One region of the Paenibacillus sp. FSL R5-0378 genome, then DNA from elsewhere that is predicted to be linked to it. Evidence: riboswitches for the same ligand, from Rfam matches in the RefSeq annotation. Region 1 holds a riboswitch; each other region holds the start of a gene.
The links. Region 1 has a riboswitch for ZMP and ZTP ahead of rpiB (ribose 5-phosphate isomerase B). Riboswitches for the same ligand answer to the same signal wherever they lie in the genome.

Region 1 (6,947 bases):
CCGGGACCGGGCAGGGCCGATTCTGATCGTGGGCATTATCGCAATGATGCTCTACCAGATCTTCGAAAATATCGGCGCCTTTATCGGCTTGATGCCGCTGACCGGGATTACGCTGCCGTTTATCAGTTACGGCGGAACCTCGCTGCTGATCAATATGGCGAGCATCGGTATCGTCATGAGCGTGCGCGTTCATGGGGAGGAAGTGGACGACGAGATGCTGACCCCCGCTAAGGGGACTGCTGCTCAAGGCGGACAGGCGAAAGCCGGCATGTGAAGCTGATGATTTACAAGAAATGACCGTTTTCGACAAGTCCTCGGGCTTGGGAAGGCGGTCTTTTTTGCGGGTAAGAAGCTCGTAGAAAATACTAGATCAGATGAATTCGAGTTTTCTTTTCATTCCTTGTTTCCAAGGGGAATATCCGTGCCAAAGTTGGATTTCTTTAATTTCAATCTATATATAGATTGCTAGGTTTAGACTCTAGCATTCCCGGACATACTGAGAACTATCATAGATTTGTTCTGATAGAGAGGGGCCCGGGGAAAATGGAAAAGACGATGAAGCAGGGGAAATATAGAGGGCAAGATTGGCTGCGCGACTTGGTGAAGGATACCGCCATTATTTTTTGTATTTTGTTTATGATCGCCATGATGTGGGAGAGTCAAAAGACCGACGCGGCTGTAGCAGGCGGGCCGATTCCGCAGGAGTCCATCCGCCTGCGCATCCTGGCCAATTCCGATAATCCGGACGACCAGCTGGTCAAACGCGAGATTCGCGATGCCGTAGTAGCGGAAATGAACGGCTGGGTACAGGAGCTTGAGGACCCGCAAAGCCTGGATCAGGCGAGAACGACGATCCGGGAGCATTTGCCGGAACTGAACGATCTGGTGGGCCGTGAGCTGGAGAAGAGAGGCATTCATTACGATTACCATGTTGAGCTGGGCATCGTGCCGTTTCCGACCAAACTGTACGGCGGTACAGTCTATCCCGCCGGGAACTATGAAGCACTACGGATCACATTGGGGGCAGGCAACGGTCAAAATTGGTGGTGCGTGCTGTTCCCTCCGCTCTGCTTTATCGATGCGGCCAGCGGAGATGCGGCGGCTCAGCCTGCCGATGCCAAGGCTCAACCTGCGGATGCCAAGGGTGACGCTAAGGGTGACGTGACTACTGCGTCGGCCAAGGTGGCAGATAGTGCAGCCGCTCAGGCTTCCGGGAAAGCAGCTGCCGATGCTTCCCAGCCGGAAGTTCGCTTCTTCCTGGTAGACATGCTCTCCGGGCTGTGGTCCTGGCTGACGGGGCTGTTCGCTTAGGAACTAACAGCCATCCTGTCCAGGGGCATGCGTCATGGGGATTTTGCAGATGTGCTATAATAAAACATACCAATTTCGATGACAGGAATGAACAGCGATGAAAGGTTTGAACCAAGGGCAGGATGGAGGAAACGCTCCTTTCACCCATGATGCAAATAAGAGCCATGCCACATCGGTATGGGATGTGACCGTATTGATGGGACGCAGCACCGCTGCCGCAGAAGCGGAGAGGGAAGTGGTGTCCCATGCAGAGCAGTCGATCGGCCGGGCAGCCGCCATTCTTCGGGATGGCGGTACCGTTGCTTTTCCGACCGAAACCGTCTACGGCCTTGGGGCGGATGCCCGGAATACGGAGGCTGTCGAGGCGATTTTCAAGGCCAAGGGCCGTCCGTCCGACAATCCGCTCATCGTCCACATTGCGGATGCAAGCCAATTGGACGGGCTCGTGACGGAGGTCAGCGATACGGCGCGGCGGCTAATGGCGGCTTTTTGGCCCGGCCCGCTGACGCTGGTGCTGCCGCTTCGGCCGGGCGTGCTGTCCCCGCGCGTAACGGCGGGGCTGGCGACAGTCGGCATCCGGATGCCGGACCATCCGATCGCACTGAGGCTGATCGGTGAATCCGGCTGTCCGGTGGCGGCGCCGAGCGCCAACCGCTCGGGACGGCCGAGCCCGACGCTCGCGGGCCATGTCGAGGAAGATTTGAGCGGGCTGATCGACGGTATTCTGGACGGAGGGCCGACCGGGGTCGGCCTTGAATCCACCGTCGTGCAGGTCCAGGAAGACGGCAGCGTCACCGTTCTCCGGCCCGGCGGCATTACTAGCGAGCAGCTTGCCACCGCCTCCGGGGTGACGGTGACGACCGATCCGGGAATCGAACGCTCTCCGGATGAAGAGGAGATCGTCGCACCGAAATCGCCCGGCATGAAATATACGCACTACGCTCCCAAGGGGGCGCTCACCATTGTGCAGGGCGGCACGCCGGAGCAGGTCTCCGGCTGGATCAATGAGCAGCTGAAGGCAGCGGCGGGACGCGGGGAGAGAACCGGCGTGATGGCATTCGAGGAGCACATCGGCCGCTATGCCGCGGATTGCGTGCAGTCCCTTGGCAGTCTTGCCGGACTGGAAGCGGCCGCCCACCGGCTGTACGCCGCTCTTCGCCGCATGGATGAAGAAGGCGTGACGTTTATTTTGTCGGAAGCCTGCCCGGAAGAGGGGCTGGGCGCCGCCATCATGAACCGTCTCCGCAAGGCCGCCGGCCAGCGGGTTGTGCGCTTGTGACCGCTCGCCGCACCTTTTAAGAGACATCATTTACCTCTTGTCCGCATATGGTTGTACAAGAACCTAACGGACATGGGGGAATAGGGATGTTGGAGACTTCTGCCGGTTTAGGGCAGCTGATGACAATCATGATAATGGCCGTCGCATTAGGACTGGATGCATTCTCTCTGGGCGTAGGAATCGGCATGAAAGGAATCCGGCTGCTGCATATTCTCAAGATCAGCCTGCTGATCGGCCTTTTCCATGTGTTGATGCCGCTGCTGGGAATGTTTATGGGATATTACGTCAGTTCGCTGCTTGGACAAGTTGCCGCCCTGGTTGCCGGCGGGCTGCTTGTGCTGCTGGGTGGACACATGGTCCTGAATTCCTTCAAAACAAGCGAAACGCGAATGGTGGATCACCGCTCTTTGCTGGGGATGCTGCTGTTTTCGCTCAGCGTCAGCATTGACTCCTTTTCGGTAGGCGTATCCCTGGGGATGTTTGAGAGCAACCGGATTCTGACCGTGCTGGCTTTCGGGATCTGCGGGGGCGCGATGGCCGTGCTTGGACTCCTGCTCGGCAGGAGGGTAAGCCGGAATCTCGGCGAATACGGGGAGGCCCTTGGCGGCGCGATTCTGCTGGCATTTGGCCTCGCCTTTATCTTCTGATACAATATCGGCAAAGACACTTCGGGAGGTGCTAGAGACGTGAAGCATATTTTGTTTGTCTGTACGGGTAACACGTGCCGCAGCCCGATGGCCGAAGCTCTGCTTCGCAAGCTGGCCAAGGAGCGCAGCGTTCCGCTCGAAGTCCGTTCGGCCGGTGTGGCCGCCCTTGAAGGGACACCGATCTCGCGTCATGCGGAAGCGGTGCTGCGGGACCACGAGATCGATGAGCATTTGACCGCCAAGCCGCTCAGGGCCGACACGGTGGATTGGGCGGATTTGATTTTGACACTGACCCAGGGGCATAAGCAGCATGTGATCCGGAGCTTTCCGCTCGCGGCTGATAAAATTTATACCCTGAAGGAATACACCGAAGATGACGAGAACGTGATCAAGGACCTGCAGGAGCTCGACAGCCTGTACGCCACCTGGGAAATGAAGCGGGCGCTCGGGCAGCAGCTGGAGGATGAGGAACGGGAGCGGCTGATCGAGATCCAGCAGCGGATCCCGAGCTTTGATATTTCGGACCCGTTCGGCGGGTCCCGCGACGATTACGATGTAACCGCCGCAGAAATCCGCGCCGCCATCGAGCGGCTGCTGGATAAGCTGGAGGCGTTCCGTACATTTTAAGAAACAAGCTTAAATTGGCACTTGGGCGGGAGCCTATGCCTGAAAAAATGGAGTAAATTTGCAGATTGATTTTCATCGCGTCATGCTTTATGATGAAGGTGAAAAACATCGGTTCCGGTGTAACTGGCGACAATGTGGATCCAACCACGATGGAGCACCGGAATATACGGCCGGTCGCCTGGGCAAAAGAGCAATTCTGCGGAATGATCCGCGGACTGCTCTTTTTTTCGTCTAGTGGCTGCAAATGAGTTATAATGGTACAAGAAGTCACGGGAATACCGGGGAGCGCTAGATTCGTTTCTCTGTATTGCGCGAAATTTTAGGAGGTTTTTCGAAAGATGAAAATTGCTGTTGGAACAGATCATGCGGGTATACGTTTGAAAGAAGACATCATTGCCGTGATCGAAGGAATGGGGCATCAAGTTGCGGATGTGGGATGCGGATGCACGGATTCCGTGGACTATCCCGACTATGCTCTCCCTGTGTGCGAGCTGGTTACCAAAGGCGAGGCCGACCGGGGAATCCTGATCTGTGGAACAGGCATTGGCATGAGCATTGCTGCGAACAAGGTTCCGGGCATCCGGTGCGCCTTGGTCCACGATGTGTTCTCAGCGATTGCCACAAGGGAGCACAACGACTCCAACGTGCTGGCGATGGGCGAACGCGTCATCGGTCCAGGTCTGGCCCAGGAAATCGTCAAGGCGTGGCTGGGCACGGAGTTCAGCGGCGGCGAGCGTCATGTCGGGCGCGTGAACAAGATTAAAGCGATTGAAGAGCGGTATCTGCACAATTAGGGAGGTTTTCTCATGGAAAGCATGTCAGGAGGCAGTCCATTGGAAGTTTCGCTGGGAGAACAGGTATCCCAAATTCTTCATGAGCTGGTGGAAGCCGCCGGGCTTGGCCCTGGTAAGGTACTGGTTGTCGGAACGAGCACCAGTGAGGTGGCCGGGAAACGCATCGGCACTTCCGGGGCACTCGGGGTTGCCGAGGAGCTGCTGCAGGCGATCGGCGAGGTCCGGGCCAAGTTCGGCTTCGACACGGTGTTTCAGTGCTGTGAGCATTTGAACCGGGCGCTTGTGATGGAGCGTTCCGTACTGGAGCGCCTTCGTTTAACCGAGGTCGCCGCCGTTCCTGTTCCGAAAGCGGGCGGCTCTATGGCTGCCGCTGCTTACCGTTCCATGAAGGAGCCTTGTCTGGCCGAAGCGATCGAGGCTCACGCGGGCATTGACATCGGAGAGACGATGATCGGCATGCATCTGCGGCGTGTGGCGGTACCTTTCCGCCCGACCCTGCGGTATGTGGGGCATGCGCGCGTGAATGCGGCCTACACGCGGCCCAAGCTGATCGGCGGAGAACGGGCGGTGTACCGTCTGGATGAAGAAGCCGGCAGAGCCGACCGTGACGGCGGCAGTTCAGATCTTTGCGATTAACTTGAGCGGATGATTGAAACGAACATTTTATTTTGAATTCCAATAAGGGAGGAACTATTAACATGGATCAATTGCGTAAGAAGGACCCGGCTGTACTCGAGGCCATGAATTTGGAACTGAAGCGTCAGCGTGCGAACATCGAGCTGATCGCATCGGAGAATATTGTCAGTGAAGCGGTTATGGAAGCCATGGGCTCCGTCCTCACGAACAAATACGCCGAAGGATATCCGGGCAAGCGGTACTACGGCGGCTGCGAGCGCGTCGATATCGTTGAAGATATCGCTCGTGACCGTGCGAAAGAACTGTTCGGAGCCGAGCATGCCAACGTGCAGCCGCACTCCGGCGCTCAGGCCAACATGGCCGTATACCTGGCAGCGCTAAAACCAGGGGACACCGTACTCGGGATGAACCTTGCCCATGGCGGACACCTGACGCACGGAAGCCCGGTGAACGCATCCGGTCTGCTGTACAACTTCGTCGCTTACGGGGTCCAGGAAGATACGTTCCTCATCGATTATGACGAAGTCCGCAAACTTGCGTTCAAGCATCGTCCGCGCCTGATCGTCGCCGGTGCGAGCGCCTATCCGCGTACGATTGATTTCGAAGCTCTCGCTTCGATCGCCAACGACGTGGGCGCGCTGTTCATGGTTGATATGGCTCATATTGCGGGACTGGTTGCAGCCGGGCTTCATCCGAACCCGGTGCCTCACGCCCATTTTGTCACGACGACAACGCACAAAACGCTCCGCGGACCACGCGGCGGTATGATTCTGTGCAAGCAGCCATGGGCTGCGGCCATCGACAAGGCCGTGTTCCCGGGCACGCAGGGCGGTCCGCTGATGCACGTTATCGCGTCCAAAGCCGTAGCCTTGGGCGAAGCGCTGGACCCATCGTTCAAAACGTATGCCGAAAACGTGGTGAAGAACGCCAAAGTATTGGCTGAGACGCTGATCAGCGAAGGCCTGAACATCGTATCCGGCGGCACGGATAACCACCTGATGCTGGTGGATACCCGCAGCGTAAACATTACAGGGAAAGACGCCGAGAAGGTGCTGGACTCCGTCGGTATCACCGTCAACAAAAACGCCATTCCGTTCGATCCGACCAGCCCGTTCGTCACGAGCGGAATCCGGATCGGTACGCCGGCTGCGACTTCCCGCGGCATGGATGAAGCGGCTATGGTGACAATCGGCAAGATCATCGCTATGACGCTGAAGGCGCCTGAGGAAGAAGCCGTGCTGTCCAAAGCAGCGGCGATGGTGAAGGAATTGACGGATCAATATCCGCTGTATCCTGAACTGAACTATTAATAGGACACCGATCTTGAGAAGTACAGGTCTGTGAGAAAATAAGGGACTGGGGAATATTCTCCGGTCCCTTTTTTTAGAGATAAGAAAAATAGAGATATTCCGAGGTTTCGAGGCTAACCATCCTGATCCCGCAAAAGAAACTCCCGCTAAACGCGGTCTGTTTTCTGAGAATGAATGCCGATAAAACGTTTTTCTTTTCGCTCTCAAAAGCCGTATAGGTCAATAAACCTTTCTGTCGTCACAGCGGATGTGTGCCTTCACACTCTTAGAGTGGCTTTTATATAGTAGTTCAGAGGGAGCTGCTAGATTTAAGACTGGTAGATGCGAAGGGCAGATGTCAGAT
Region 2 (6,947 bases), 2.3 Mb from region 1:
TTATCCTTTGGCAGCCGGCCGCAGCAACCGAACCGGAGAAAAAGGAGTAGTTCCCCTTGGCAAAACATACTTCACTAGGACATATCACGCTTGTCCTTCAAGACTTGGGGAGCTTGGTTTCCGCTGTCCGGATGACGGAATCGATCTGCTTCTCCCATTGGTAAATTTGATTGAGGGAAGCGCTGATTTTACCAAGCTCCTTATACATCACGGTCAGCTCAGCCGTGGCTGTGATCGCGTTCCCGAGCTTGACTGCCGCTTTATACCGTTTGTCCGACGCGCTCCGGGTGCTGTTCGCTGCCGTAATCTTCTTATTCTCGGCAGTCACCTGCTTCTTTAATGTTTGGACTTGGGCCAACGTATCCTTCACCGCCTTGGCTTTGGCCGAGGCTTCCTTCTTGGCGGCAGCGAGCGCATCCTTACGGCTCTTGATTTCCGCACGAGCCGCACTGGCCGAGGCCTTGATCTGGTTGCGCTTCAGATCGTACTGAAGCGCGGCCTTCTGGTCCTTGCGTTTTCTCGCATCCGCCGCCTTCTTCCCAAGGTCTGTATATTCATTGAGCAGCGGCTGATATTTCTTCTGAGCCTGATCGGCTTCGGATTTCAGCTTATCGATCTTGGCCTTGTCGATCCCCTGCACCTTCGCATTGACAGACTTTAACCGGTCATCATTCTGTTTCCGGAGCACTTGAATCTGTTGCTTCTTCAGCTTGTTGGCCTCATCCAGAGCCTTATAGCTGTCATGAAGCACGCCTATACTCTGCAAAGCGGCGTCCCAGGCACTGTCCGATGCGGCGTCCGCCTTGGCCGGACCCAGCAAGAACAACGCGACCGAACAGCATAAAACCGTCAACAAGCTGTTTTTCCATAAAACTTTTACATACGACATCTTCATCTCTCCCCCAAATCATCAAAATTCATCATAAATGGACAAAAAAAGCACCCCGCAAGTAAGGCATGACGCCTTTCCTGCAGGGTGCTTCTCCCGCTTCCATTAACTATGTTGAACCCACTATATCGCTATTTCTCACAGTTGTCAATAAATTCCTGGAACATTTGTTCCTCTTTTTCTTGGCCGAATCCGGTTGTCGTGATTACTGACCGACCATTCCGCCGTCTACCGTGTACAGGGAACCTGTAACGAATGAAGCTTCATCGGAGAGGAGGAAGTTCATTACCGCCGCTACTTCCTGCGGCTCGCCGTAACGGCCCATCGGTGTGGCCGCTTCATTGGCGGCTTTGTACGCTTCCGCATTGCCGGAGTTCGCCTCAATCTGCCGCATCATCCGGGTGTTGATCGTTCCCGGCAGAACCGCATTAACCCGGATGCCCAGCGAAGCCAGCTCGTTGGCAGCAACGCGCGTCAAGCCGATCACGGCATGCTTGGACATAATGTATGGGGCCACTCCTGGCGCGCCCATCAGGCCTGCAAGCGAAGACGTATTCAATATTGCGCCGGAATTCTGCTTTTTCATAACTGGAATAACGTAATGCAGCCCCAGGAACACCCCACGGACGTTGACGTTATATACCAGATCAAGCGCTTCCACGGATTGCTCTTCGATCAGCCCGGTAGGGCCCTCAATCCCTGCATTGTTCGCAAAGTAATCGATGGTGCCGAATTTTTCAACCGCACGGTTCACATAGTTCTGCACATCCTGCTCTTTGGATACGTCGGCAGCGATCGCCAGTGAATTGGTATCGTTCAGGCCAAGCTCCTCGACGACGCTCTTGACCGCATCTTCCTTCAAATCGACCAGGACGAGGTTCAGCTTGCGCTCGGCCAAACGCCGTGCCAGCTCTTTCCCGATTCCGCCGGCGGCGCCGGTAATGACTGCAGTTTTCGTTTGTGTTTGACTCATGACTGAATCGCTTCCTTTTCAACAAAGTTTATAAAATGATTTATAGGCTTTATAGCTCATGTCTGCTACATGTATAGGTTACACCTTTATTAATTGTTTACACAATAATCATATTTCGAAATAATGTCATCTATCCAACAGATTGCCGCCGTATGTCACCGAACCATGACAATCTTGAACATTTACCTTCTCTTTGTTGATGATTTTCTGCGTTTTGGCGGCATCCCAACTTACGTTATAATAGGAGAAACGACAAGCTGGAGGCAGATGCATTTGACAGATGAACACGTTCTTGACCGCAGAGCCAGAAGAACCCGGCAGGCGCTCAAATCCGCTCTCGTTTCCTTAATTCTCGATAAAGGCTTCGATTCGGTGACTATTATGGACATCGCGGCCCGTGCAGACTATAACCGGGGTACCTTTTACAAGCATTTCGTCAGCAAGGAAGACCTGCTCAAGGAAATCCACGACGAGTTTCTGCAGGGCATCGCCGAACTGCTCGTCAAGCCGTATGAGGGCCTTGAGCGAATTGAAGCCTCGATGACCTACCCCTCAGGGCTGCGCTTGTTTGAACATATCGAACAGCATAAAGATGTGTTCCTGGCCTTATCGCGAGTCGAACGCGGAAAGCTGGCGATGGACATGTACGATAGGCTCAGGGAGTCGATGCGGAAGGACATGCATATCGAAATGGAACCGACCGAGCCGCCGATCGACTACGAAATCATGCTGAGCTACCGGATGTCGGCCACGGTGGGGGTCATTATGCACTGGGCAGAGGTTGATTTTAAATACACGGCGTCTTATATGGCGCAGCAGCTGATGGTGCTGGTTGAGACAAAAATGGATTACATCGTGTTTAAAAGAAACGGCGGCACATAAGCATCATTCTCAAAACTCCCCATTGTGCCCATAAGCACAATAAGGTATCATTCTACATAGATGGACTGTGTGCGACTGGCGGAAACATGGGATGAACCATGAGGGAGCACATGGATATAAACAGCCGTACGCCTGGGCAGAGGTAAGGGGAATTTCCCCTTGCCTCTTTATGTTTTTCTGGACCTTACCATGATTTAAAGGAGATGCAGACAATGACAGAACAAACGCTGATTTTGGACGGAGCGCGCGTGGCGCAGGACATTAAGGACGGCTTGGTTAGCAGGGTGAAACGGCTGTCCGAGCAAGGGATTACCCCCTGCCTGGCGACCATTTTGGTAGGCGACGACCCGGCATCGGCCACATACGTGCGCATGAAAGGCAATGCCTGCAGACGGCTCGGGATGGAATCGTTAAAAATCACACTGGATGCGGGGACGACGACCGAGGAGCTTATCCGGGAAATTCAGAAGCTTAACACCGACCCGAACGTTCACGGAATTCTGCTGCAGCATCCGGTCCCCCATCAAATTGATGAAAGAGCCGCATTCGACGCGATCGCCATTGAAAAAGACGTCGACGGTGTCACCACGCTGGGATTTGCGCAGAATGCTTTCGGCTTTGCCGCCTATCCTTCCTGTACCCCGGCGGCCATCATCACCATCCTGGATTACTACCGGATTCCTGTAGAAGGCAAGCACGCTGTTGTTGTCGGCCGCAGCCCGATTCTCGGCAAGCCCGTCTCGCTGATGCTGCTGAACCGCAATGCCACGGTCACGATCTGCCATTCGAGAACGAAAGGCCTTGGTGATATCGTGTCCCAGGCAGAGATCGTTGTTGCCGCAGTAGGCAAACCGAAATTCATTCAGGGAGACTGGATTCAGGACGGCGCCGTCATTCTGGACGCAGGCTACAATGAAGGCAATGTCGGGGACGTTGATTATGAGGCATGTCTTGAAAAAGCGAGCGCCATTACACCCGTCCCTGCGGGCGTCGGACCAGTAACCATCGCCATGCTGCTGAAGCACACGGTGGATGCGGCGGAAAAACAGCTGGGATAAACCAGCCATCGGTATGGCCCGGTTTTCCAAGGGACACTTAAAGAGCCGTGTTTCGGCAGCACAAATACGCCGGTAACGGCTTCAAAAAATGGCAAGAGGGCATTCCGCCGAACATCATTCGGTGAAATGCCCTTTTTTCTACCCAAGATGTAATGTTCTTGAGTCGGTTGATATCCGGTTCAAATAAATCCGTCGGTCACAAATAGCGGCCTATTCGTACCGCAGCGCCTCGATCGGATCCAGCTTCGCGGCCTGTCTGGCCGGGAATACGCCGAACACGATGCCGATGCAGGCTGAGAACCCGACGGCAAGCAGCACGGAGTTCATGGACACCGCGGTGGTCACGTCCATCAGCTTGCCGACGAACTTGGAGCCGCCGAAGCCAAGGATGACGCCGATCACACCGCCCAGGATAGCCAAGGTGACCGATTCAAACAGAAACTGCGATAGAATCGTCCCTTCCTTGGCCCCGATCGCCTTCCGGATACCGATCTCCCGCGTCCGTTCGGTAACGGACACCAGCATGATGTTCATGATGCCGATTCCGCCGACGAGCAGGGATATCGCCGCCACGCCGCCTAGAAAGAGGGTCAGCGTTTTGGTGACACTTTCGGCGGAGGACATGACATCCTCCTGGCTTTGAACCCTGAAATCATCGTCGGCCCCGCCAAGTTTATGGCTTTGGCGCATCGTATACTGGATCAGCGCCATGGTGCTGTTGATCACGTCGGTAGATTTGGCTTCGACTAAAATTTGCCGGACACTGCTCCGGGAGCTCCCGGTCTGAAACCGGGACTGAATCGTCGTGATCGGCGCGATGACGGTGTCGTCCTGGTCAACCGTACCCGAAGAACCCTTAGCTTTGAGCACACCGATGACCCGAAACGGGATGTTGTTGATTTTGATCATGCTGCCGACCGCATCGAAACCCGCTTCACCAAACAGCGTTTCCGCCGTCGTTGCGCCAAGGACCACGACCTTTGCCCGGTCATTGACTTCATCCTCGGTAAAGAAACGTCCGATGTCCGTCTCCCACGATTTGATGTCGGCATAGCCCGGCGTCGAGCCGATGATCGTGGCGGAGGCCGTGTTCGATCCGTTCAGCAGCTGCGCGCTCACCTGCGAGACCGGCGCGACGTACTTCACGGTATCGATTTTGGAGATCGGGTCAGCGTCCGAAATGTTCAGCGTGCCCGTGCTTCCGCCTTGGCTGCCTCCTGCCGCTGTGCCTGTTGACGACCCCGAGCCTGCGGTAACCGTGATCAGATTGGAACCCAGGCTTTGGATTTGGCTCGTCACCTGCTTGCTCGTTCCCTGACCGATGGAAATCATGGCAATGACGGTCGCCACGCCGATGATGATTCCAAGCATCGTCAGGAAGGAGCGCAGCATGTTGGACCGTAAGCTTCGGATTGAAATGCGCAGCAGTTCCCCCACATTCATACCCGCTCACGCTCCGTATTCAGCCGGTCCGTCTCGATCAGGCCATCGCGAAACCAAATGACCCGTTTCGTATGGGCGGCGATGTCCGGTTCGTGGGTGACGATGACGATCGTATGCCCCTTTTCGTTCAGTCTCCGGAATATGCCCATGATTTCCTCGGATGATGCCGTATCCAGGTTGCCCGTCGGCTCGTCCGCCAAAATAATGGCGGGGTCGTTGCTCAAGGCGCGGGCAATAGCCACCCGCTGCTGCTGTCCCCCGGAGAGCTCATTCGGCTTGTGATGCATCCGGGTTTTCAGGCCGACCAGCTCAAGGCAGTACTCGGCCTTCTCCCGCCGCTCCTTTTTGTTTTTGCCCGCATACAGCATCGGAAGCTCGACGTTTTCAATGGCGGAGGTTCGCTTGAGCAGGTTAAAGTTTTGAAAGACAAAACCGATCTTGCGGTTGCGCACCTCCGACAGCTGCTTGGCCGATGCCGAGCCGATGTCGATGCCGTCCAGCATGTACTTGCCGGAAGTCGGTTTATCCAAACAGCCGATCACGTTCATCATGGTCGATTTTCCTGAACCAGACGGTCCCATAATGGAGACAAACTCGCGCTCATCGATTTGAAGGGTAACGCCCTTCAGCGCCTGGACCTCGTTCTCGCCCGATGCATAAATTTTCTTCACTTGATCAAAGGTGATCACTGTCCGCCACCTCCCATGCCGCCGCTGCGTGCTCCGCCTCCGCCAGTTCCTCCGGTTCCACCCGTACCGCCGCCGCGGTTGAACTGCCGCATCTCGCCGCCTCCGTTCATGCCTCCGAAGCCGCCCATACCGCCCATGCCGCCAAAGCCGCCCATAGTTCCCTGGCTCGTTCCGGTGCTTGTCTTTGTCGTCGTCATCGTAATGGTTACTTTGTCGCCCTCGGACAATCCGGTCAGCACTTCGGAATTAGCCCCGTCATCAAGGCCGGTCGTAATTTCCACCTGCTCCTCTTTGCCGCCTTTGTCGACCATGACGATTTTCCGTCCGCCAAACGACTTGATCGCCGCATCAGGAACTTTCAATACATCCTTCTTACCGTCGGTAATAATGGCAATCGTCGCGCTGATACCCGGAATCAGCTTGTCTGCGTTATCTTGACCCGCTGTGATTTCAATGCCGACCGGGAACGTTACGACGCCGCTGGTCTGCGCTTCCCCGAGCACCGCCTTGGACACGACTTTGCCTTTCAGCGTTACGCCCGTGAGCGCGTCAAATGTTATATTTACGTCCTGGCCGACCTTCACATCGGTGATATCGGTATCGTCGATGGAGGCCGAAATCCGGAAGCTTCCGCCGGTTGAGTACATGGAGATGGCCGAAGCAGCGTCGCCGGCAACCGTCTCCCCAACCTTGGCGTTCACGGCGGAAATGATGCCGTCATACGGCGCATAAATTTTTGCCCCGGCTGCGTTGGCCTTGGCGTCGTTCAAGGCAGCGAGTGCCATGGCCACGTCGGCTTTGGCACTGGCCACGTCGCTTTCAGCCGGCCCTTCCTGCAGCTTGGCCAGCTGCGAAACCGCCTGATCATAGGCGCGGGACGCGCTATCCACCTGTGATTGGGCATTGGTAACCGCTTCTTTCAGCTGATCCAGATTGCTTTGCTGCGATACCGCTTGTTTATAAGCATTCTGGGCATTATCCGCCGCGACTTGAGCGAATAAAATCTGGGACGG
Region 3 (6,947 bases), 3.3 Mb from region 1:
TGTCGTTTTGGCTTGCACCAATAAACCCACACACTTTCAGCAATCGAATAAGTAAGATCCCCTCCTTAATGCAATCGATATACGTTAAACGTTTTCACTACCATCATATTGGAACCTGAAATTATTTGTCAATAGCCATTTTCAGCGAATCGCTTCAAAGGAAGCCTTAGTCCATTGTGCTACTGTACAAGCATCGTGCGCTCCCGAAGCTTCCCGATTTTTCGCTCAGCATGTAAATAAAGGCACCCTGTAGAGGTGCCTTTATCGTATGTTTTATTAATAGAGACCGACAATTTTGTCGGCGATTGCGCTGATCCACGAGATATACAACGTCTTCAGCTTCGATTTCGCCGGCGAGCTGTCGACGAAGCCGGAAGAAGCGCTTGGCACGATAGAACCAGTGGACAATATGATTGATACGTTGTCAAGAATGTAGAGGTAGGCGTGACATTCCTTCCCATCTTGAACATTCTCAATATAGCGAAATAAAAGAGCTCATTGAGAGCTCCTCAGATTGTCGAGAAACCCACGTCTTTGAGACGTTGGGTTTCTCTTTTTTTATTTGCAGTTGCTAAAAAGCCTAAAAAAGAAGGGTTACCCTCTCTTTTCCAGGCAATCCAGGTGGATCGTCATCTTCTTCATATTCTGCACGGCGGCCGTTATCAACGCTTGTTCCGTGACGTTGGAGAGTCCGCGCAAACGGCAATAGCGAAACCCATGGAGAGCTTTAGCATCCGCGAAGCTTCGAACAATCTTTCAGAGTCGTAAGTAAACTTCCATTTGGCAATTCTTAATGCGGCGATAGCCTACGCAGGACACCTACTTATTTATCTTACTCCTCTTCTGGCTATGGATTTCACTTTTAAAAACCATCACATCAAAATATGTCAATTCGACTCTCACCATTTGTTCTATTGAACCCTTATAGCTGATTGGTACTGACATTTCATCAACTCTATCCGACTCACTCTAAAAGTAACAATTAACCTTTTCATTGGACCGCACTTGTCTTTATATTTATCTTTTCAGTTGTAAATCTTTTCTGCATAATCCAATGAAACAAGTAATGGTACCTAACAAAATGACTATGAAGCTTAAGCTTGGAAATCTAAATTAAAAATCTACAATCAAATCAAATCTTCCCTTTCACTAAATCTAATCTCTAGGATAGTTAATTTCCATGATATCCATAAAAGGGACCTTGGTAATAACTCCATCCTTTTTGATGTGTACTTTTCCAGTCCGAGAGTCCATTTGATCTATTTGACCCCTTACTGGCTCATCCCAACCCCACACAGTAAGTAGAATTTCTGACCCTTCTTGATAAGCCTCTGTAAGCTGATTGCCTATCTCCTCTAATACAAATTCATCCCTTGTCGGTCTCTTGGGAGCTTTTGATTTGATCATCGGTCTCTCCTCCTCGTTGTAAAGTTCGCAGTCCGCATAAGAGCGCTCCAATACATTAATAACTAGTATAATTTTACATTACAAAGTTACTTAAGAACAGCGTTACGCAAATCTACAATATTACTGATATAACAAAGCCCAATAATAAAAAAGCACTTGGGTCGAAAATGCCACGATATTTGAGAAAGCAAAAAAGACGACTTGGAGTTGTCGGGACCTTTTCGGGCCTTGGGATATATTGCGTTAATCCGGCAGAGGCCCACAGAAGCGTTGGCACATTTCGAGAGAGGCATCGCCATCTGCCAAACGTATCCGGGAACGTGGTTCCTCGCGCGAGGAGTCGAGGGGCTTGCAAGCGCGTTGTGCGGGCTGGGAGTATACCAGGCGGCCGCTACGCTGATCGGAGTCCCCGAGAAATGACGAGCCGATCTTGGCTCATTATCGGTAAAACAAAAAAAGCCGCTGCCATGCGGCTTTTAAGCGTATATGTTCTTGTCGTCTTACAGCTGAGCTTTTGTTATTATTATAATTTAAGTAATAAAACCTTCTTCTCATAGGTGTCTAAACACCATTGAAACTTCTTTAGGATATGATTGTTAATTGGTTTGCCCTCATAGTCAAATTCTTTAAAACCAAATTTTTGATAAAAATGCTTTAACTCTTCAAACGGTAGACAATACACTTCTTTTAAATTATTTTTTTTAGTTTCCTTTACCAAGTAATCAACTAACTCATTTGCAAGCGATAATCCTCTGAACTTATCCAATATATATATACCGCCAATTTCAGCTTCTTCTGCATTAAGATAAACAATCCTTCCAACGCCTGCAAATTCATCCTGATGTGTAACTATTGCAATTTTTTCATTTTCTAAATTACTCGGCATAAAGCCTATTTTCTGATACTGTTCATTTACCCATTGGAGTTCATTTTTAGTTGCTAATCTTATTCCCATTCCTTTTCGCCCCACTAATTATATAGATCAAGTATAACAAATGAACTAAACTGCCCGTTAGCGTAATAAAGCTGCCGATTAGCACCGGCAACTCTTCCTGTTCGTTTATTCGGCTATCGTTTTCCGTTAGTTCAATTTCCCAATCTGAAAAATTCAGCTTGATTCATAAAATATTCATCAATTTTTTCGACGATGAGCCCTCCGTTTTCTTCCGAATTGCGTTTTACTTGAATCCATTCGATGTCTTTCTTGAACTGCTCCCATAGCCTTTGACGCTGCGCCATATCCTCATATTCCATCACGTAATATATTTTATTTTGGCCCGTTGCATCTATCCAGAAATTCACGACCTTCATTCCCAGCCTTGTGAAAATTCTAAACGTATGCTCCTTAAATCTGTCCTGAATGGCATCCATTCGACCTTCGTAAATCGTATAGATTCGCAACTCATATAGCATGTTATTTCCTCCCTGAATGAATCTGATTGGTAATCCAGCACACATCTGTTTCGACTTTTTAAAAATCAGATCGAGCCATTCTCTCTGGACCATCCTGTTTAACCAGGGAGACCTAACCCTTACGTCTGCCTAGGCGTACGGCATATGACAATTTGTGCTCCCTCGTGGGTCTCTACGTTTACGCCAGTCACACATACCAAATGTTTACTTCAATGAAATCATGGGGAATGTAACCAAGTTCTTCTCATCAGTCGGGAATGTTAGCAAGTTATCAGTTTGATGGTTGATTTTCGTTTTGTACGGTGCGTTTTCCATAAGCGCAAAGAAAGACGCGTACGCCTTCAGTGATGATACGTTTGGTTTGTTCCTCCTCTAATGTCCCGTTTTTTCTCGGTTGATCAAATACCAATAAAAACGTTAAGGCAGCGAAATGCTTTGTAGCTATTACAGGATCTGGCACATCGAGCAGTCCGGTTTATCCAAACTCGGTAAACCTCCTGGTAATCCCCTCTTCCGTTGCGTTATCCAGCTTTTCTAAAAACGTGGCTGGCAGATTGGCGGCTTCCATTGTAACCAGACGGATCAGAGCGCTGTAATCGGACGAACCGTTCGCAGAAGCTACGAATTGTTCGCAGAAAAAGATGAGCGCCTGCTCCAGATCCTGGAATTCCCGGAGGTAGTCTGATATCCCTTGCAAAATCGCCTTGGTGAAAAGGCGGTTTATTGAAGCTAACGTTTCCCGTTAGTTTCAATAATCATTTGACTTCGACATTAATACTGCCGAACAACTTCTCATCAATATAAGCGTTAAGCTGCCAAATGCCAGGTTTCGGTAGCCTCATTGAGGATGGTAAATGTGCATCTGCACCGTTATTTGGACCGAACAAGGATGTAGGAATATCAGCAGTAAACGGATTTATCTTCTCACCGGATTTTATATTCATGGCATCGACTTTAAATTCCCCGTCCAAATCAGCTTTACTTCCCCATAAGTGCCACATATGTTTATTAGCCTGATTCGCCACGAAATTCGGTCCCAAGATACCGATTTTCCCTTCTATGCCTTGCATTTCGATTCCTTCACTTACAAACTTTGGGCTGACTTCTGCATCTTTTTCGGAAGTATTTGAACAACCAAATAAAATCAGCAATCCAACGATTAATATGCTAGTACAAAGAAATTTTACAATAATCACTCCTCTCAGCTCATTACATTATAACGACCATATTCCCTATAAAATTCCAACCGTATTGATGTAATCTGCCCAATATCTTAATGTGCCCGCTCCTACGCGGCTATTAAGCGTCTATGTTCCTGTCGCTTACATAATAAACAGCAACCCCCTACTCCCCGTTATCCTGCCCGTTAGTTGAGGAAAAAGCAGCCAGTTTTTAGGTCGACTGCCCTCAATTATCTTCATTGAGCTATCATTTCCCGTTAGCTTGCTTCACTTCAGGTTGTACACCGTGAGGGTCTAAGCGAGAAATCCGTTGAAACGGCTTTGTCTTCCAAAATTCATACGGTACGAACCCCTTACTCCGAATTGCATCTAATGATCGTGACTTCATATGAGGACGAGTAATGTACTGTTCTATGTTGCTCACCGTCAGCCTTACAAACATAGCTTCCATTATCTCTTCGGGCTGAATTTTTAATTGTCCATCAATGAGTTCTGCTTTAAATACCACCGATAATAGATTGCTTGTTTCCTTGTAATAAACTCCCGTTACACCAATGGGACGTATCAGAATTCCAGTCTCTTCAAGGACTTCACGAGTAATTGCATCATCAAGTGATTCACCTTCTTCTACATTTCCACCAGGGAATTCCCACGTATCCGAGCGCCAATGAGTCTTTACTAACAGAACTTCACCTTTATTATTCTCAATGAGTGCCGACACTGAAATCTGATGTTTTGGCGGCAAATATGCATCTACCAAAGAAATCCCCCCATTCAGAAGCTATCCTCAATCAGCATATAACATGAAATTAACTTCATTTTCCACAATACCATATATTGGATGTCGCGATACTATACTGCCCGTTATTTGAAAAAAAGCATCCGGCCAAAAAGCCGGCTGCCTTAAATGTCTTCATTCAGCTATCGTTCCCCGGTAGCTTAACTTTTTAAAGAAACTATTACTGTTCAAGTCCTACAAAATTGCATCGCCAATCAGAAACCCATGCGGGAAAATACCCTAATCGATGAGCTACTCTCTGTGAGGCAATGTTACTGGCGATTACATCATAACTTGGTTTCTCGCGCTTATTCGGATATCATGCGGTTCGTGAGGCTTCCCAGCTTCTCGATATTAATCGTGACGATGTCGCTGGCCTTTAAGTAGACCTGATTCTCCGGCGGTTTGCCGAGCACGACGCCTTCCGGCGTCCCGGTCAAAATAATGTCGCCGGGCACGAGCGTCATATGGTGCGAAATGTAGCTGACGATTTCGTCGCAGCGGAAAATCATGTCCGACGTGTTGGAATGCTGACGCACTTCGCCGTTTACTATGCACTTGATGTCTAGTGCGTTCGGATCGCCGACCTCGTCCGCGGTAACGAGGTACGGCCCGAGCGGCGAAAATTTGTCGCACGACTTCCCAAGCAGCCACTGCTGAGTGCGCATCTGCAGGTCACGCGCGGACATATCGTTGGCGGCGCAGTAGCCGAATACGTAGTCCAGCGCCTCTTCCTTGGCGACATATTTGGCCGTCTTGCCAATCACGATGACAAGCTCGGCTTCGTAATCAACTTTCTGCGATGTGCGCGGCAGCGGCACGTCTTCGCCGTCAGCAGCCAACGTGTTGCTGAATTTGCTGAATAGAATCGGATACTCCGGGATTGGCGCGTTCGTCTCCTCGGCGTGTTTGCGGTAATTAAGGCCGACGCAAATGATTTTGTTCGGATGTGTAACACATGGTCCGAGCTTGAGACCCGATTTTCCGAGCAGGACGTCGCTGCAAGACGCCAGTGTGTGGTTAACTGCTTGCTGCAGCGTCCGTATCGCTTCCTCCCCGCCTTCGATCACTTCGTGCACGGTGCGCGGTCCCGGGCCGTCACCAAGTGCCGCCGCAACGTCGACGATGCCTACCTCGGTAGCGACACCGAGGCGGTATGTATTGCCTTCAAGATAGGTTAGCAGTTTCATAGGTTATGGTCCTCCCTAAGCATTTTTTCTGAAGACGATGACGCCATCGATGTAGAAAAGCAAGTCCATCATGATCTTCGATTCGTTGGAGGCATGGAACAGTGCCTCATACTTTTCCTCCAGATCGGCCTACGACTGCGCAACTATAAAGGATGTTGTACGGTGCGTAGTCGACCTGCATCGACTTGGTCAGGGCCAGCCTCGTGAATGGCCCCGTCGCCGCTGATGTCGGCATTGCTTGAAGTGCATGAAGCCTCCGATGTACGCCGGGGTTCCGGCGAGCGACTTAAGAACTGAAACTAAAAAGCTGGTGTTTTTACTTTTTAATGATCACGAATCAAGAAAACTACCTGTTAGAGAAAAAGTCTTCAATTGAGCTATCGTCCCCGTTAGTTAATTCATTTCACAAATAAAAGCCGCAACTGGTTTTGAAATGATCAATTCTCCACCACAGGATACAATTTTTTGTCTAGTTAGAGTAAGGAAAGTGTGTGAAATTGCTTCCCGTTGTTCGCGGCTTAATGATATGTCATGAAAAGGACCTTGATAGAGTTGAGTTGCCATATAGTATTTTAACACAGGCTCTGGATCTGTTACCTTGAATCCTGCCTCATAAGTTAGTAGTTTTACTCGATTAAAGTGCTCTAACAGTATGGCCTCTCCATTTTCTAAGGAAAAAGGAATCGGATCGTCTTTAATTTCAAATGGGATATGTAACTGATGCATTGTCTCCTGATGCAGTGCGAAGAATTCAGGCATTCCCCGGCTGCTATTAGTCGTAGCTAAAAATTGTCCTGTATTTCTTAAAACTCTGCTAATTTCCTTCAATCCTTTTTTCAAATCAGGTAGATGGTAAAGCATGTGATTAGCCATGACGACATCAAACTCATCAGAAAGAAACGGCAATTTTTCAGCGTCAGCAATCATGTGGAGGATAGGTAGCCCTTCCTGTTCTGCCTGAATACGTGCTGAATTCAT

Region 2: another riboswitch for ZMP and ZTP. It lies ahead of MKY74_RS16875 (bifunctional 5,10-methylenetetrahydrofolate dehydrogenase/5,10-methenyltetrahydrofolate cyclohydrolase); the one in region 1 lies ahead of rpiB (ribose 5-phosphate isomerase B).
Region 3: another riboswitch for ZMP and ZTP. It lies ahead of MKY74_RS21440 (NIPSNAP family protein); the one in region 1 lies ahead of rpiB (ribose 5-phosphate isomerase B).

What each region holds. Positions count from the first base shown of each region.
Region 1 covers NZ_JBBPAY010000001.1:1,311,654-1,318,600, forward strand. Annotated here, with positions in the region: gene MKY74_RS05795 (FtsW/RodA/SpoVE family cell cycle protein) at 1-274, shown strand, start outside; gene spoIIR (stage II sporulation protein R) at 589-1,311, shown strand; gene MKY74_RS05805 (L-threonylcarbamoyladenylate synthase) at 1,409-2,590, shown strand; gene MKY74_RS05810 (manganese efflux pump MntP) at 2,677-3,237, shown strand; gene MKY74_RS05815 (low molecular weight protein arginine phosphatase) at 3,277-3,864, shown strand; ZMP/ZTP riboswitch at 3,974-4,055, shown strand; gene rpiB (ribose 5-phosphate isomerase B) at 4,203-4,658, shown strand; gene MKY74_RS05825 (TIGR01440 family protein) at 4,680-5,294, shown strand; gene glyA (serine hydroxymethyltransferase) at 5,357-6,604, shown strand.
Region 2 covers NZ_JBBPAY010000001.1:3,596,896-3,603,842, reverse strand. Annotated here, with positions in the region: gene MKY74_RS16895 (VanZ family protein) at 1-50, shown strand, start outside; gene MKY74_RS16890 (hypothetical protein) at 98-889, opposite strand; gene MKY74_RS16885 (SDR family NAD(P)-dependent oxidoreductase) at 1,095-1,862, opposite strand; gene MKY74_RS16880 (TetR/AcrR family transcriptional regulator) at 2,136-2,744, shown strand; ZMP/ZTP riboswitch at 2,806-2,889, shown strand; gene MKY74_RS16875 (bifunctional 5,10-methylenetetrahydrofolate dehydrogenase/5,10-methenyltetrahydrofolate cyclohydrolase) at 2,957-3,802, shown strand; gene MKY74_RS16870 (ABC transporter permease) at 4,013-5,245, opposite strand; gene MKY74_RS16865 (ABC transporter ATP-binding protein) at 5,242-5,934, opposite strand; gene MKY74_RS16860 (efflux RND transporter periplasmic adaptor subunit) at 5,931-6,947, opposite strand, start outside.
Region 3 covers NZ_JBBPAY010000001.1:4,627,138-4,634,084, forward strand. Annotated here, with positions in the region: gene MKY74_RS21415 (hypothetical protein) at 296-436, shown strand; partial or broken gene MKY74_RS21420 (transposase) at 595-753, opposite strand; gene MKY74_RS21425 (YolD-like family protein) at 1,156-1,407, opposite strand; gene MKY74_RS21430 (hypothetical protein) at 1,678-1,827, shown strand; gene MKY74_RS21435 (GNAT family N-acetyltransferase) at 1,931-2,362, opposite strand; gene MKY74_RS21440 (NIPSNAP family protein) at 2,494-2,820, opposite strand; ZMP/ZTP riboswitch at 2,941-3,021, opposite strand; gene MKY74_RS21445 (TetR/AcrR family transcriptional regulator C-terminal domain-containing protein) at 3,092-3,280, opposite strand; gene MKY74_RS21450 (hypothetical protein) at 3,296-3,517, opposite strand; gene MKY74_RS21455 (DUF4871 domain-containing protein) at 3,576-4,016, opposite strand; gene MKY74_RS21460 (NUDIX hydrolase) at 4,249-4,761, opposite strand; gene MKY74_RS21465 (fumarylacetoacetate hydrolase family protein) at 5,088-5,969, opposite strand; gene MKY74_RS21470 (class I SAM-dependent methyltransferase) at 6,363-6,947, opposite strand, start outside.